2 regions of the Rhodoferax sp. GW821-FHT09E07 genome follow, and region 2 is predicted to be linked to the other one. Evidence: predicted binding sites of a transcription regulator. Region 2 holds the regulator's gene; the other holds the start of a gene.
What was found. Region 2 encodes FliA, which starts transcription of late flagellar genes. Its sites were predicted from a motif close to CTAAAGTTTNNNNNNNNNNNGCCGNTA; they were not measured.
Positions count from the first base shown of each region.

Region 1 (6,461 bases), on a different contig from region 2:
AGCCCGTCGGCCGAGACACGGATGATCTCGGTGCTGAAGGGGTGGTCAAAGATGTGCTGGTAGATCTTCAACTGACCCTGCAGCCAGTTCTTGGCCAGCGTGTCTTCAATGATGAGGCAGATCTTGTCGCCCTGCGGCTCCAGCGATGCGTGGGCCAGCGCGGCCAGCAGGCGCCCGGCGGCCTGGTCTTCCACGCGGCCGCCAAACTTCAACGCAGCCTCGTAGCGCAGTTTCTTCACCTTGGCCACGGGGGTCTTCAGGCGCTCGCTCACGGTCTGGTTGTTCAGCCGCGCCAGCGGGCCCGAGCCGTCCAGGCCGTGTTGGTCCAGCAGGTGCATCACCAGCGCGTCCACGTCTGCCTTGGGCATGGAGCCCAAGCCCAGCTGCAGGTAGTGGTGGAGGAACTCGGTTTCAAACGTGGCCATGGTGGTGCGCTGCGGGTTGATGGAGCGCAAACTCTATCAGATTGGCTGCTAGCCCCTGTATCCATTGCGCTTGCAGCTATATAAAACATAGCGATGGAACTAACTGGTATTTAAGTGGTACTATTTATGAAAACCACCGCATTTGCCCATGTCCGTACTGCCTTCCACAGTGCCCAATGACAGTTCACCGCTGTACCTGCAGCTGGCGCGCCAGCTGGAGCAGGACATCCGCGCGGGCACCTACCGGGTGGACCAGGCGCTGCCGTCGGAGCGGGTGCTGTCCGAATCGCTGGGGGTGTCGCGCATCACGGCGCGCAAGGCGATTGACGTGCTGGTGGAGCAGGGCCTGGTGCTGCGCCGCCAGGGCTCGGGCAACTTCATCGCGCCGCGGCTGGAGCAGCCGCTGTCCAAGCTGGCCAGTTTTTCAGAAGAGCTGCGCCAACGCGGCTACATGCCCAGCAGCACCTGGATCACGCGCGAGGTGGCTGCCGCCAGCGTGACCGAGCGCGAAGCGCTGGGCCTGGCGCGCGGCGCCCGCGTGGCGCGGCTGGAGCGCCTGCGCCTGGCCGACGGCGTGCCCATGGCCTACGAGCGCAGCACCGTGTTGCTGAGCGCCTGCCCACGCCCGCAGGACCTGGATGGTTCGCTCTACCTGCACCTGGCGCGCAGTGGCCTGGCGCCGGTACGCGCGGTGCAGCACATCCGTGCCGTGAATGCCGAGGCCGCCATGGCCGCGCAGCTGGGCATTGCCATCGGTGCTGCCCTGCTGTGGGTGAGCCGTACCGCTTTTTTGCCCGACGGCGTGGCCGTGGAGTGCACCCAGTCGTACTGCCGCAGCGACTACTACGACTTTGTGGCCGAGCTGAAAACCTAAGGACACCGCCATGACGACATTGCAGAGCCGCATTGAAGGCCACATCCTCACCCCCACGGGCTTTGTGCAGGGCGCACTCACGTTGGATGCGCAGGGCCGCGTTGCAGGCATCAGCGGCACGCCTGTGGCCACGGCCGCGGTGCGCGACAGCGGCGCGCCCATCGTGCTGCCCGGCTTCATTGACCTGCATGTGCACGGTGGTGCGGGCCACGACATCATGGAGGGCGGTGACGCGGCCCTGCATGTGGCCACGCTGCATGCGCGGCATGGCACTACGTCACTCTTGGCCACCACCATGACCGCACCGCAGAGCGACCTGGACACGGCTTTTGCCGCCATGGGCGCGCTTTGCAAACAACGTGCACCCAACGCTGCGCGCGTGCTGGGCGTGCATCTGGAGGGGCCTTACATCAGCGAGGCACGCCTGGGCGCGCAGCCGCCGTTTGCGCGACCCGCCAGCTTTGACGAGATCCACCGCCTGCACGCCATGGCGCCCATCCGCCTCATCACGCTGGCGCCCGAGGTGGGTGGTAACGAGGCGTTGATTGCGCAATTGGTGGCTGAGGGCTTCAAGGTGCAGCTGGGCCATACCACGGGCAGCTACGAGCAGGGCGTGGCCGCCATGCGCTGCGGTGCCACGGGCTTTACGCACCTGTTCAACGCCATGTCGGCGCTGCACCACCGCGAGCCGGGCATGGTGGGCGCGGCGCTGGCCCATGCCGAGTTTGCTGAAATCATCCCCGATCTGCTGCATGTGCACCCCGGCGCCATCCACACCGCGCTGCGCGCCATCCCCAAGCTGTACTGCGTGACCGACTCCACCTCCGCCGCCGGCATGCCCGATGGCGACTACAAGCTGGGCCGCCACACGGTGACCAAGTGCATGGGCGGCGTGCGCCTGGCCGACGGCACGCTGGCCGGCTCGGTGCTCAGCATGGACCAGGCCCTGCGCAACCTCGTCAACACCCTGGGCCTGGACCTGGAGGACGCCTCCAAACGCGTCTCCACCTATGCCGCCGACCACATGGGCCTGTCAGACCGCGGCCGCCTGCAGTCCGGCGCTTGGGCCGATGCGGTGGTGGTGGACCGGGATCTGGCGCTGCAGGCGGTATGGGTGGAAGGCCACGCGGTGGCTTTGTAGAAATTCCGACGCTGGTCAGGCGTAGGTGTCTACGTTGCTGCCTAGTTTGTCGGTCTTTGATGCGGCCTTGGGGTTCTTCTTCTCCGCCACCTTTGCCGTGTTTTCGGTTTTCTGGATGGTGACGTCGAGTTGCTCTTGTTGACGCGCGCGCTGGATTGCGGTGATTTGGGCCTGAACCATCTGAATCTGCGCTTGCAGGAGTTTGACGCGCTCCTTCTTCGACTTCGGATCCATGTCGGAAGTAGCCAAGCCGTTGAGCTGCTCCACCAAGTCCCGCAACTGCTTCTGCAGTTTTGCGATATCGCTGGCGTCTGCGCCGGCGCTTGAAATACGGCCTGAGATGGAGGATGTTCCGGAAACTTGCATGGTTCGTTATCGGTGAACCGCGGCAATGCTTTAGGAATGCGCCGCTTTGGATGCAGCGTTGCGGTGCAATTCCGCAAGAAATGTCCGCTCGGTGTTTTTAGACTGGCCCGGTGTTCAACCTCACTGGAGTTTTTGATGAAAACAGAGCTACTGTCCCACGCGATCCACGTCATCGGCATCGAGCTGCGCACCACCAACCTGGAGGCCATGCAGACCATTCCCCCGCACTGGCAGCGCTTTGGCCAGGAGGAAGTGCTGGCCCACATTCCCGCCAAGCTGAACGGTGATGTCTACGCCGTTTACACCCACTTTGAAAACGCAGGCCTCAACAACACGGGCTTGTACTCGCTGGTGATTGGCGCGCCGGTACCCGCCAGCGCCGAGGTGCCTGCGGGCATGGTGCGCGTGGTGGTCCCCGCGTCCAAGCGCGCGGTGTTTGACGTGGAGCCCAACCGGGCTGACTTGGTGGGCGCCAAGTGGATGGAGATTTGGGGCCACACCGAGCTGGCGAAGACCGTGATTGCCGAGTACGAGCGTTACAGTGCCGATGGCCGCATTGCCATCTCCATTGGCCTGCAATAAGTCTGCAATAACGAAAGCACCCACCGCGCATGAACCGCAGCCACAGCTGGACCGACTACCAGGATCGCCTGAGCCGCGTCACCGCCTACATCCACGACCACCTGGCCGAGGAGCTAGACCTGGACCAGCTGGCGGAGGTGGCCCACCTGTCGCCCTACCACTGGCACCGCGTCTACCACGCGATGAACGGCGAGACCATTGCGGCCACCATACGCCGGCTGCGGCTGCACCGCGCGTCGGGCTACCTGGCCAACACGCAGCTGCCGGTGGCCCAGGTGGCGCGCAAGTGCGGCTACCCCAATGTGCAGTCGTTTACCCGCGCCTTTGGCACGGCTTATGGCATGGGGCCCACGCAGTACCGCGCGCAGGGCGGGCATGTGGTGTTCCGCCGTGGCGTGGCGCAGGCCGCGGCGGCGGGTTACACGGTGGACATTCGCTATGTGCCCGCGGTGCCGCTGGCCGGCCTGCCGCATGGCGGTGGCTATATGCGCATTGGCAAAGCGTTTGAAACCACCTTCACCCACATGGCCGCCCAGGGCCTGCTGCGGGACGACACCCGCTGGCTGGCCGTGTACTACGACGACCCGGCCGCCGTGCCTGAAGCACAGCTGCGGTCCTGGGCGGGTTTGTCGCTGCCCGCGAGCGCCAGCGCCGCCGCGCCCCTGCAAGCCATGACGCTGGGCGGCTGCACCTGCGCTGTGCTGCGCCACCGCGGGCCCTACGCCACCATGGGGGCGGCCTACCAGTGGCTCTATGGGCAGTGGCTGGTGCAGTCGGGCCATGCGGCGCTGGATCAACCCGTGTTTGAGGAATACCTGAACAACCCACGGGACACGGCGCCGGCCGATTTGTTGACCGACATCTACCTGCCGTTGCAGAATGTGGCTTAGTTTTCCGCCTGACGAAACTTTTAGAGGAATTTTGAAATAAAGGCGTTGACTTATATTTCTTTATAAATATAATACGCAACAGGAACTCGGGTTGCACCCAACACCCCCTCGTTCCACGAAGCCTGGCAAGAGATGTCTTTTGCAGCAGGGCCTCGGTTTATTCGACACCTGTCGACCACGTTGAACTGCAGAGCTGCAGCCAACCGATTCTCTTTCTGCTCAAGCCGGCCTCTTTGATTCAGGTCCGCACCTCTCCCCTACATGATCCAGACTTCCGAATTAGCCATACCCATGGGCAACTACATGGTTTCGCCCGCCACGCACGCCACCAGCAACGGTCGCTTCCGTGCTTCCATCTCGGTCCAGCGCAGCCAAAGCAAGGGCGCCTACTGCCGAATTTTTAACTTTGATTGCGAGTTCGTATCTCGCGAAGCCGCCCGGGTGTATGCCATCACCCAGGGCTGGCTAGAGACCTGCATCGCACGTCCGCAAACCTGCTGAACACTTTTTTTCTGAAAGGCTAACTATGAGCACCAAAATTTACGTGGGCAATCTGCCCTATTCCGTGGACGACACCAGTCTGCGCAGCAACTTCTCCGAATTTGGCGAAGTAACCTCCGCCAAGGTGATGATGGACCGTGACACCGGCCGCTCCAAAGGTTTTGCCTTTGTCGAAATGGGTACGCCCGCATTTGCGCAGGCAGCCATTGACGGCTTGCATGGCCAATCCGTGGACGGTCGCTCCATCGTGGTGAACCTGGCACGTCCGCGCGAAGACCGCGGCACGTCGGATGGTTACCGCGGCGCACGCAGCTACTAAGCTGTAAGCCCCCTAAAAAGCCGGCTCTTGCAGCCGGCTTTTTTACGTCTGTGCACCTTACTCCGGTGGAAGTGCTGTCAGCAGTACGGTGACCACCAGCCCGCCCTCGGCGTGGTTGTGCAGGCGTATTTCGCCACCGTGGGCCTGAATGATGTTGCGGGCAATGCCCAGGCCCAGGCCCGTGCCGGTGCGGTTCTGCTGCTGGCCGTGGGACAGGCGCACATGGGGTTCAAACGCGGCCGACATGCTGGCCTGTGCAATGCCAGGGCCAAAGTCCCGCACCTCCACCAGCGCGCGGTTGCCCTGGTGGCTCAGGCGCACCTGCACGCGCTCGCCATAGAGCACGGCGTTGTCCAGCAGGTTGCTGAAGGCGCGTTCCAGCGCCAGAGGTTTGCCTAGCACGCTGATGGCCTCGGCCGTCCATTCAATGCTCGCATCGGGGTGGATGGGGCGCTGCGCTAGCCGGGCCAGCAGCGTGTCCAGCCGCACGGGGGTCAGGTTCTCGTGGATATCGGTGTCTTTCACACTTTGCAGCGCGGCCTTCACCATCACGTCCAGGTCGTCCAAGTCCTCGTGGAACTCGGCACGCAGGGTTTCGTCGTCCAGCAGCTCGGTGCGCAGCTTAAGGCGCATGATGGGCGTCTTGAGACCATGCGAGATGCCGAGGAACAGCCGCTCGCGGTCTACCAGGTAGCCCTGGATGCGCGCCTGCATTTCGTTGAAGGCGCGGGCCGTGCGGCGCAGCTCGGCGGTGCCGGTCTCGGGCACGCTCTCGGGTGCGGTGTCGTTGCCAAAGGCGTTGGCGGCCGATGCAATTTTGTTCAGCGGGCGAATCAGGCCGCGCACCAGCAGCACGCTGAGCACCAGCACGGTGACCAGTGTCACCAGCTGCAGCAGCACACGGTCGGTGGTCAACGGATTGGCGTTGTCCAGGAAGTACGGGTCGGGCATGGGCGCCGCCAGGTAGAGCCAGCGCCCCGGTTCAAACTCGGATTGAATCACCAGCACCGGTGCGGGCCGGGGGCGCAGCAGCAATGTGGCCTCCACCCACGACTCGGGCAGGTCGCTGACCATGCGGCCGTCGTCCGACACCTGCAGGCTGTCGGGCCAGGCAAAGGCCACGTCCGGCGCTTGTGTGGCGTGCAGGTTGCGCACCAGGTCCTCGCGCACCACATCCACCACGGCGTCCACCAGCGCGTTGTTCTTCAGCGGGGTGATGGGCACGCGCGTCTTGTTCACATTCACAAAGAAGCGCGTACCGCCCATGGTGCGTAACTGCTCGATGAGGATGGGGCGAAACTGCGGCGGTAGATCGCGGAAGAAGCGCAGCGCGCCTGCGGCATTGAGCGCCAGGTGCTTGCCC
Region 1 covers NZ_JBWKOP010000007.1:214,747-221,207, reverse strand. The annotation lists gene AC07OE_RS15430 (hypothetical protein) at 1-425, opposite strand, end outside; gene AC07OE_RS15425 (GntR family transcriptional regulator) at 574-1,299, shown strand; gene nagA (N-acetylglucosamine-6-phosphate deacetylase) at 1,319-2,440, shown strand; gene AC07OE_RS15415 (FlxA-like family protein) at 2,456-2,806, opposite strand; gene AC07OE_RS15410 (GyrI-like domain-containing protein) at 2,942-3,388, shown strand; gene AC07OE_RS15405 (AraC family transcriptional regulator) at 3,418-4,278, shown strand; gene AC07OE_RS15400 (hypothetical protein) at 4,540-4,779, shown strand; gene rbp (RNA-binding regulator) at 4,805-5,098, shown strand; gene AC07OE_RS15390 (ATP-binding protein) at 5,156-6,461, opposite strand, start outside.
Region 1: AC07OE_RS15415 (FlxA-like family protein) is a predicted target of FliA. The motif match lies at 2,814-2,840, and genes of this name have one in related genera.

Region 2 (6,461 bases):
TGTTGCCAATGACGTCGAGGCTCTTGCTCGATACATTGAGCCCGGAGAGGCCTGTTTGAAAGCTCATGGCGTGGTCCTTGTGGGTGGCGGATTAGAGGATGACTTTGATGGCGTCGTACGCAACGGTGGCGCCGCTCTGGAGGCTGAGGTTCAGACCACCGGTGCCGGTGCTGACCGACTCGATGGTGCCGCGCGTGAGCGGGGTCACGTCCACGGTCTTGCCGCTTAGCGAGGCGGTCACCTTGAAGATGGGTGTGGTGGTGCCGGTGTAGCTACTGGCGTCCCACTCGAAGTCGTGGCGGCCTTGGGTCTGCGCACCCAGGTTGACAGTGCCCAGCACCTGGCCACCCGGGGTTTGCACCTGCACGGTCACCTTGTCGGCTTCGCCCGCGAGGTTCAGGCTGCCCTTGCCCACACCGCTCTTGATGGACATGGCGTTGCCCTCGGTCAGCACCTCGCGGCCGACCATGGACGCGCCCTGCAGCACCTGCATGGAGGAGAACTGGGTGGCCATGGACTTCATGGTCTCGTTGAGCTCCTGGATGCCCGACACCGTGTTGATCTGCGCCATCTGGCTGGTCATCTGGGCGTTGTCCATGGGGTTCATGGGGTCCTGGTTGTTGAGCTGGGCCACCAGGAGTTTGAGGAAACGGTCGGTCTGGGCCTGCGCGCTGGTTTGCGAGCTGCCCGTGGTGGATGTGCTGGACGAACTGGTGTTGCTGACGCTGGAGACCATGGTGTGTGCCTCTGAGGTTATTGACCCATTTGGAGCGTCTTGAGCAGCAGCGTCTTGGCTGTGTTCATGACTTCCACGTTGTTTTGGTAAGACCGCGAGGCCGAGATCATGTTCACCATCTCCTCCACCGGATTCACGTTGGATTGGGTGACGTAGCCGTCGGCATCAGCGGATGGGTGCGTCGGGTTGTGCACGCGCTTGAGCGGGTCGTTGCTCTCGCGGATGGAGCTGACTTTGACGCCGGACGACGCGTCCGACCCCATCGGCACGGTCTCAAAGACCACTTGGCGCGCTTTGTAGCCCTGGCCATCGGGGCCGGCTACGGCGTCGGCGTTGGCCAAGTTGCTGGCGACCACGTTGAGGCGCTGCGACTGGGCGCTGACCGCGCTGCCAGATACGTTGAAGATGGAAAACATGGACATCGTGGGTCTCCTCAGTCGTGGTCAGGGCCTACTGGCCCTGGATGGCACTCAAGATTGTTTTGGAAGAGCCGTTAATGAACCGAAGGGTGGCTTCATAGCGCACCGAGTTGTCCACAAAGTTGGCGCGCTCGCGGTCCAGGTCCACACTGTTGCCGTCCATGGCGGGCTGCGATTGCACGGTGTAGTCCAGCTTGGAGTCCCCCAGCGTGCTGCTGCCATTGGCGCTGGGCAAGGGAATGTGGCGGGCATTGGTCGTGCCATCACTGGCCATGCCTGCGCTGCTGCTGGTGGACAGGGAAATGGCCTTGTCCCCCAGGGCTTCGCTCATGGCCTGCTTGAAATTGACATCGCGCCCCGAGTAACCGGGCGTGTCGGCGTTGGCGATGTTGCTGGCAATGACGCGTTGACGCTCGGCGCGCAGCACCAAAGCTTTCGCTTGAAAGTCCAGGGCGTTGGTCAAATTGGCAAACATGGGCTACCTCGGCTAAGTGCGCCCGGTCCAGACGGAGGGGGCGGGATGGGGGCGTGCGGCAATTATGGGAAAAGCTTTAATTTCCTAGCGGAGGAATAGCGGGGGGTTTGGCCTGCATTTGGCGGGTTTGCGCCGAGCAGGGGCTGCCTATAGTTGTGGCAACTTAGGAGTGCCGCCATGTCCCCGTGCTTGCGATTCACGCATCTGCTGCCCCGCTGGCTGCGCGGCGGTGTGGTGCTGGCCGTGCTGGTGGCAGCGCCAGCGGCTTGGGCCCAGGAGATGGCGCTGGGCGATTTGCAGGCGCTGGCGCAGCGCTGGGTGCGCGACACGGTGGCGAAAACCAACGCGGAGAACCCTGGTCTGCGCATGGAGTCGACCGTGGGGGCGTTGGACAGCCGTTTGCATCTGGCGGTGTGTGGCAATGTGGAGCCCTATGTCCCGCCGGGTGCCAGGCTGTGGGGCCGTAGCCGCGTGGGCTTGCGCTGTGCGGATGGCATTGGCCGCTGGAATGTGTCGTTGCCCGTGGTCGTCAAGGCCGTGGGGCCGGCTTGGGTGTTGAAGGGCCAAGTGTCGCCCGGTGCCGTGCTGAGTGATACCGATGTGCTGGAGGCCGAGGTGGACTGGGCCGATGAGCCCAATGCCGTCTTGCAGGATCGCGCGCTGTGGGTGGGGCAAACGACCACCCGCGTGCTGATGGCGGGCCAAGCCCTGCGTCAGGGCATGGTCAAGCCGGCCCAGGTGTTCCAGGCGGGTGCCTCGGTGCGCGTGGTTGCCCAAGGCCCCGGTTTTCAGGTGTCCAGCGACGCCCAGGCCCTGTCGGCCGGGGTGGTGGGCCAACAAGCCCGCGTGCGCATGGACAACGGACGGGTTGCATCTGGCACGGTGCTGGATGTTCGTACAGTAAAAATAGACCTTTGAGTCCAACTTCCTGTGCAAAGAACCCTAAAGTCAGTCATCATCTGGCCGATAACAATCCCACGAGGCCGTGCTTATTGCGGCTTTGGAGAACGCCATGAAGATAGGTCAACCCTCAGATATTCCCTCTTCCGTCACGCCCACGGTGTCCGGTGCTGCCCAAAAAGCGGCCCAGAGCAGCAGCGCCAGCACTGCCGCGACCAACAGCGCGAGCGAGGGAACGCGCTCTGCGGGTGTGGCCGTCACCGTGTCCACGCTGGCGCGCTCCCTGGAAAAGCCCGAACGCAGCGATGCGGACGTGGATACCCAGAAAGTAGCCACCGTGAAGGCAGCCATCGAAGACGGAACCTATGTGGTGAACGCCGAGGCGATTGCCGACCAACTTCTTTCCAACGCGCAGGAAATGCTGAACCGCACCACGCGGTAAGTCCGGCCTGCGCACTTTCAACAGTGCGGAGGTTTCGGAATGTCTAAAGGCTCCACCCCATCCAAGTTTGACGCGCTCGAGCAGCAGTTCGGCGCTGTAGCCGCCGCCTTGCGCGATGGCGACGCGTCCCAGCTTGAATCCCTGAGCAGCCAGCTACAGCAAATGACGCTGGAATTTGCGCGTGAGCTGGAGGTTTTTTCGGCAACGTCGGGTATTTCCTCAACCCAACTGCGCAGGGCCAAGGCGCTGAGCCAAGGTTTTCCGGTGTTGCGCGAAAGCCTGATGCGCCGGCAGGCCTTGGTGGAGCAAGCTTTGCAGGTGGTCGTGCCCGCTACCCAAAGTCAGACCTATGGAGCCCCGGCCGCCAGCCCCTATGGTGCCGGCCCCAAGGCCTCGGGGCGCTTCCAAAGTTTTACCGCCTGAGAGCGGCAATGCGATCTCGCTTTTCAGTGGGATCGCATTTTGGCGCGCAGCCGCGCAATGGATTGGCTGTGCAGTTGACAGACCCGTGACTCGGTCACTTCCAGTACCGCTGCAATTTCCTTGAGGTTCATGTCCTGCTCGTAGTACATGCTCATGATGAACTGCTCACGTTCGGGCAGGGCTTTGATCGCAGTCACCAGTGACTGGCGCAAGCGCATGTCCCGCAGCATGTTCAGCGGGTCGGCATCGTTGTCAGCGACATGGCGGTCCAGGAAGGTGTCGTCGTCCTCGTTGCGCCGCGTCATGTCTTCGAGGTAGACCAGTTGCGTCCCTCGTACTTTGCCCAACAGGCTTTGGTATTCGGCCAATCCCATGCCAAGCTCTGCCGCAATTTCGGACTCTGCGGGGCTGCGGCCGAGCACATGCTCCAGCTTGCGCATGGCGACTTCAATTTCCTTCTGGCTCTTGCGGGAGCCGCGCGACATCCAGTCGTTTTCCCGCAGCTCGTCGAGCATGGCGCCGCGAATGCGTTGGGTGGCAAAGGTCTCGAACTGCACCCCCTGCGAGGCCTCAAAGCGGGTGAGTGCATCTGACAGCCCGATGAGTCCGACCTGGATCAGGTCATCCACCTCCACGCTGGCGGGCAGCTTGGCCATCATGTGGTGGGCCAGACGGCGCACCAACGGCTGGTACTGCTTGATCAAAGCGGTACGGTCCAGCTGTCCTTTGGCGGAGTACATCAGTGTGCCCCCGTGGGGTAGTGGTGGCGCACGGTAGGTGCATAGGGGCGGTGTGGGGCGGACCAGCCGCTGTTAAGCGCCATGGCATTTTCCAGCAGGCCCAGCACCAGCCTGCCGATGCTGGCCGAGGGGCGCTCATCGGTGGTGGGGGCCGGGATATTCAGGGCGTTCACCTGGTAATTCAGAAAGTATTTGGCGCAGTCGTTCAGGCTGGTGGGCATGCGGTTCTCGGACACCGGTGTTTTGGCCTGTACATTGTCCATCACATTGACAACGGTAGGTTCCAGTGCGCCTTTGAGCAACAGGCGTTTGAGGGCCAGGTAGCTGGTCAGCAGCGAGGTTTTCGCCGTCGACACGGCCAGCACTGGGCGTACACCGCTGCCGTGCAGCAGGTGGGCCAGCGTTTGCGCCGTGCTGTACACAATCACCACACTGTCGTGGGGGAATAGCCCCCCTGCATCCACCAGGGAATGCATGCCGGTGGCACTGCCACTGGCCAGGGTTTGCAGGCCCAGCCGAGCGGGCAGAACAGACCACGAGGGCGCGTCTGACACTTGATGGGGGGCCATGGAGTAATCAAACAATTGTGCCAAGCCCGGGTTGTCCGGGGTTTCCAGCACGGTGCCGTCGAGCACGGTAACTGGGTGGCCGAACCCCACCAACGCGTTGCAGAGCTGAAGGAGCAAGGGTAGCTCCACCTGCTCATCGCCGTGGCTGACCATGGCAATGAGTTTGGGTGTAGGGACCACCGCCAGGTCCAGCAGACCTGCCGCCTGGTTGATCGGGTGATCAAGCATCCAGGCGCCCCTGGCCAGCGGCCGCGTTGCTGGAGTGGCTGAAGAAGAACCCCAGGTCGCTGGCCTTGGGGTCGTAGGCCGATACACCCGCAGTGCGCATGGACAGGCGCACCAGCTTGGCGGCCACGGCTGGTTCCCAGTCTTCGGGCACGCGCTGGCCGTTGGTGACGCCGCGCAGCACCAACTGGTGGCGAATGACGGCATCGAGGGCGGGGCCAAGTTTGACGGCCTCGTCGGTCTTGGACAGTATGGCTTGCAGCGTGGTGGGGGTCTTGAAGCAGGCCACGGCCTCGTCCAGGGTGTCCCCATGGCCGCCTGCATTGAGCACCAAGAGGCGTTTGATTTTGGGCAGATCCAGCAGTTCCATCAGCTCGCGCTTGCGCGGGTCGCGTGGTGCAATGCCGGTCGTGTCAATCAGCACCATTTTCTTGTTGGCCAGCAGACCCAGCAGGTCTTGCAGAGCTGCCTTGTCATGCGCCAGGTGGGCCACCACGCCCAACATCTTTCCGTAGGCACGCAGTTGCTCATGGGCCCCTACACGGTATGTGTCCAGGGTGATCAGGCCCACGCTGGCTGGGCCGTGGGCGCGGGCGCATTGGCCTGCCAGTTTGGCGGCGGTAGTGGTCTTGCCTACGCCGGTGGCTCCAATCAGGGCGAAAACACCGCCTTCTTCGTGCAGGGGCGGGCCGCTGGCATCGGTGCGCAGGTTGCGCTCCAGCACATCCATGACCCAGCGCACCGATTCTGCCGCGTCCATGTCTTCAGGGATGCGTTCGAGAATCGTGCGCGACAGTGTGGGCGAATACCCTGCCCGAATCATCTTCAGCATCAGGTTCGACTGAATGGGGTTCTGCCGCGCCTGTCCCAGCCAGTTCAGCGTGTTGAAGCGGTCTTCAATCAACTCCTTCATGGCGTGCAACTCATCCATCATGTTCTGCGGCACGGCAGGGGCGGGCGCATAGCTGGGTGCCTTGCGTGCAGGCAAAGGCCGTGCGGGTGCGACTTCCACGTCCATGCTGATCCGCTTGTGCACGGGCGCAGGCGGAGGCTCAGGCGCCACCGGGGGCGGCAAGATGGTGGTCTGGGGCTGGGCTTGTGTGGCCTCGTGACGGCGGCGCGCCATGCGCTCGCGCACATAGTCCTGGAATGACAGTGTGCTCATCGCCAACTGCTCGGCATCCTCTTCCACTTGGCTTGCCACATCTTGGTAGCTGGGGGACGCGGTGTTGCGGGGCGAGCTCTGGGGCTTGCTTCCGCCTGCGCCGCCTGCATTCTGGTCCAAGACGGCCAGCGTGTCTTCTGCGGTGGCGACCACTTCCACGCCATGTTCGGTGGGGCGGTTGGACAAGATCAGGGTGCCGTCGCCAAAGGCTTGGCGTGCTTTGGCAAGGGCTTCGCGGGAGGTGGCGGCGGTAAAGCGTTGGATGTTCATGGTGTAGCGCCTCTCAAAATCGGGCCGATGCGGATGGTGTGGGTTTCAGGTATTTCGCTGTGCGCCAGCACCTGGAGTCGGGGAGCAACGCGCCGTA
Region 2 covers NZ_JBWKOP010000010.1:71,327-77,787, reverse strand. The annotation lists gene flgE (flagellar hook protein FlgE) at 1-67, opposite strand, end outside; gene AC07OE_RS19035 (flagellar hook assembly protein FlgD) at 92-736, opposite strand; gene flgC (flagellar basal body rod protein FlgC) at 754-1,158, opposite strand; gene flgB (flagellar basal body rod protein FlgB) at 1,187-1,630, opposite strand; gene flgA (flagellar basal body P-ring formation chaperone FlgA) at 1,808-2,548, shown strand; gene flgM (flagellar biosynthesis anti-sigma factor FlgM) at 2,643-2,972, shown strand; gene AC07OE_RS19010 (hypothetical protein) at 3,012-3,395, shown strand; gene AC07OE_RS19005 (RNA polymerase sigma factor FliA) at 3,419-4,135, opposite strand; gene AC07OE_RS19000 (hypothetical protein) at 4,135-4,932, opposite strand; gene flhF (flagellar biosynthesis GTPase FlhF) at 4,925-6,364, opposite strand; gene flhA (flagellar biosynthesis protein FlhA) at 6,361-6,461, opposite strand, start outside.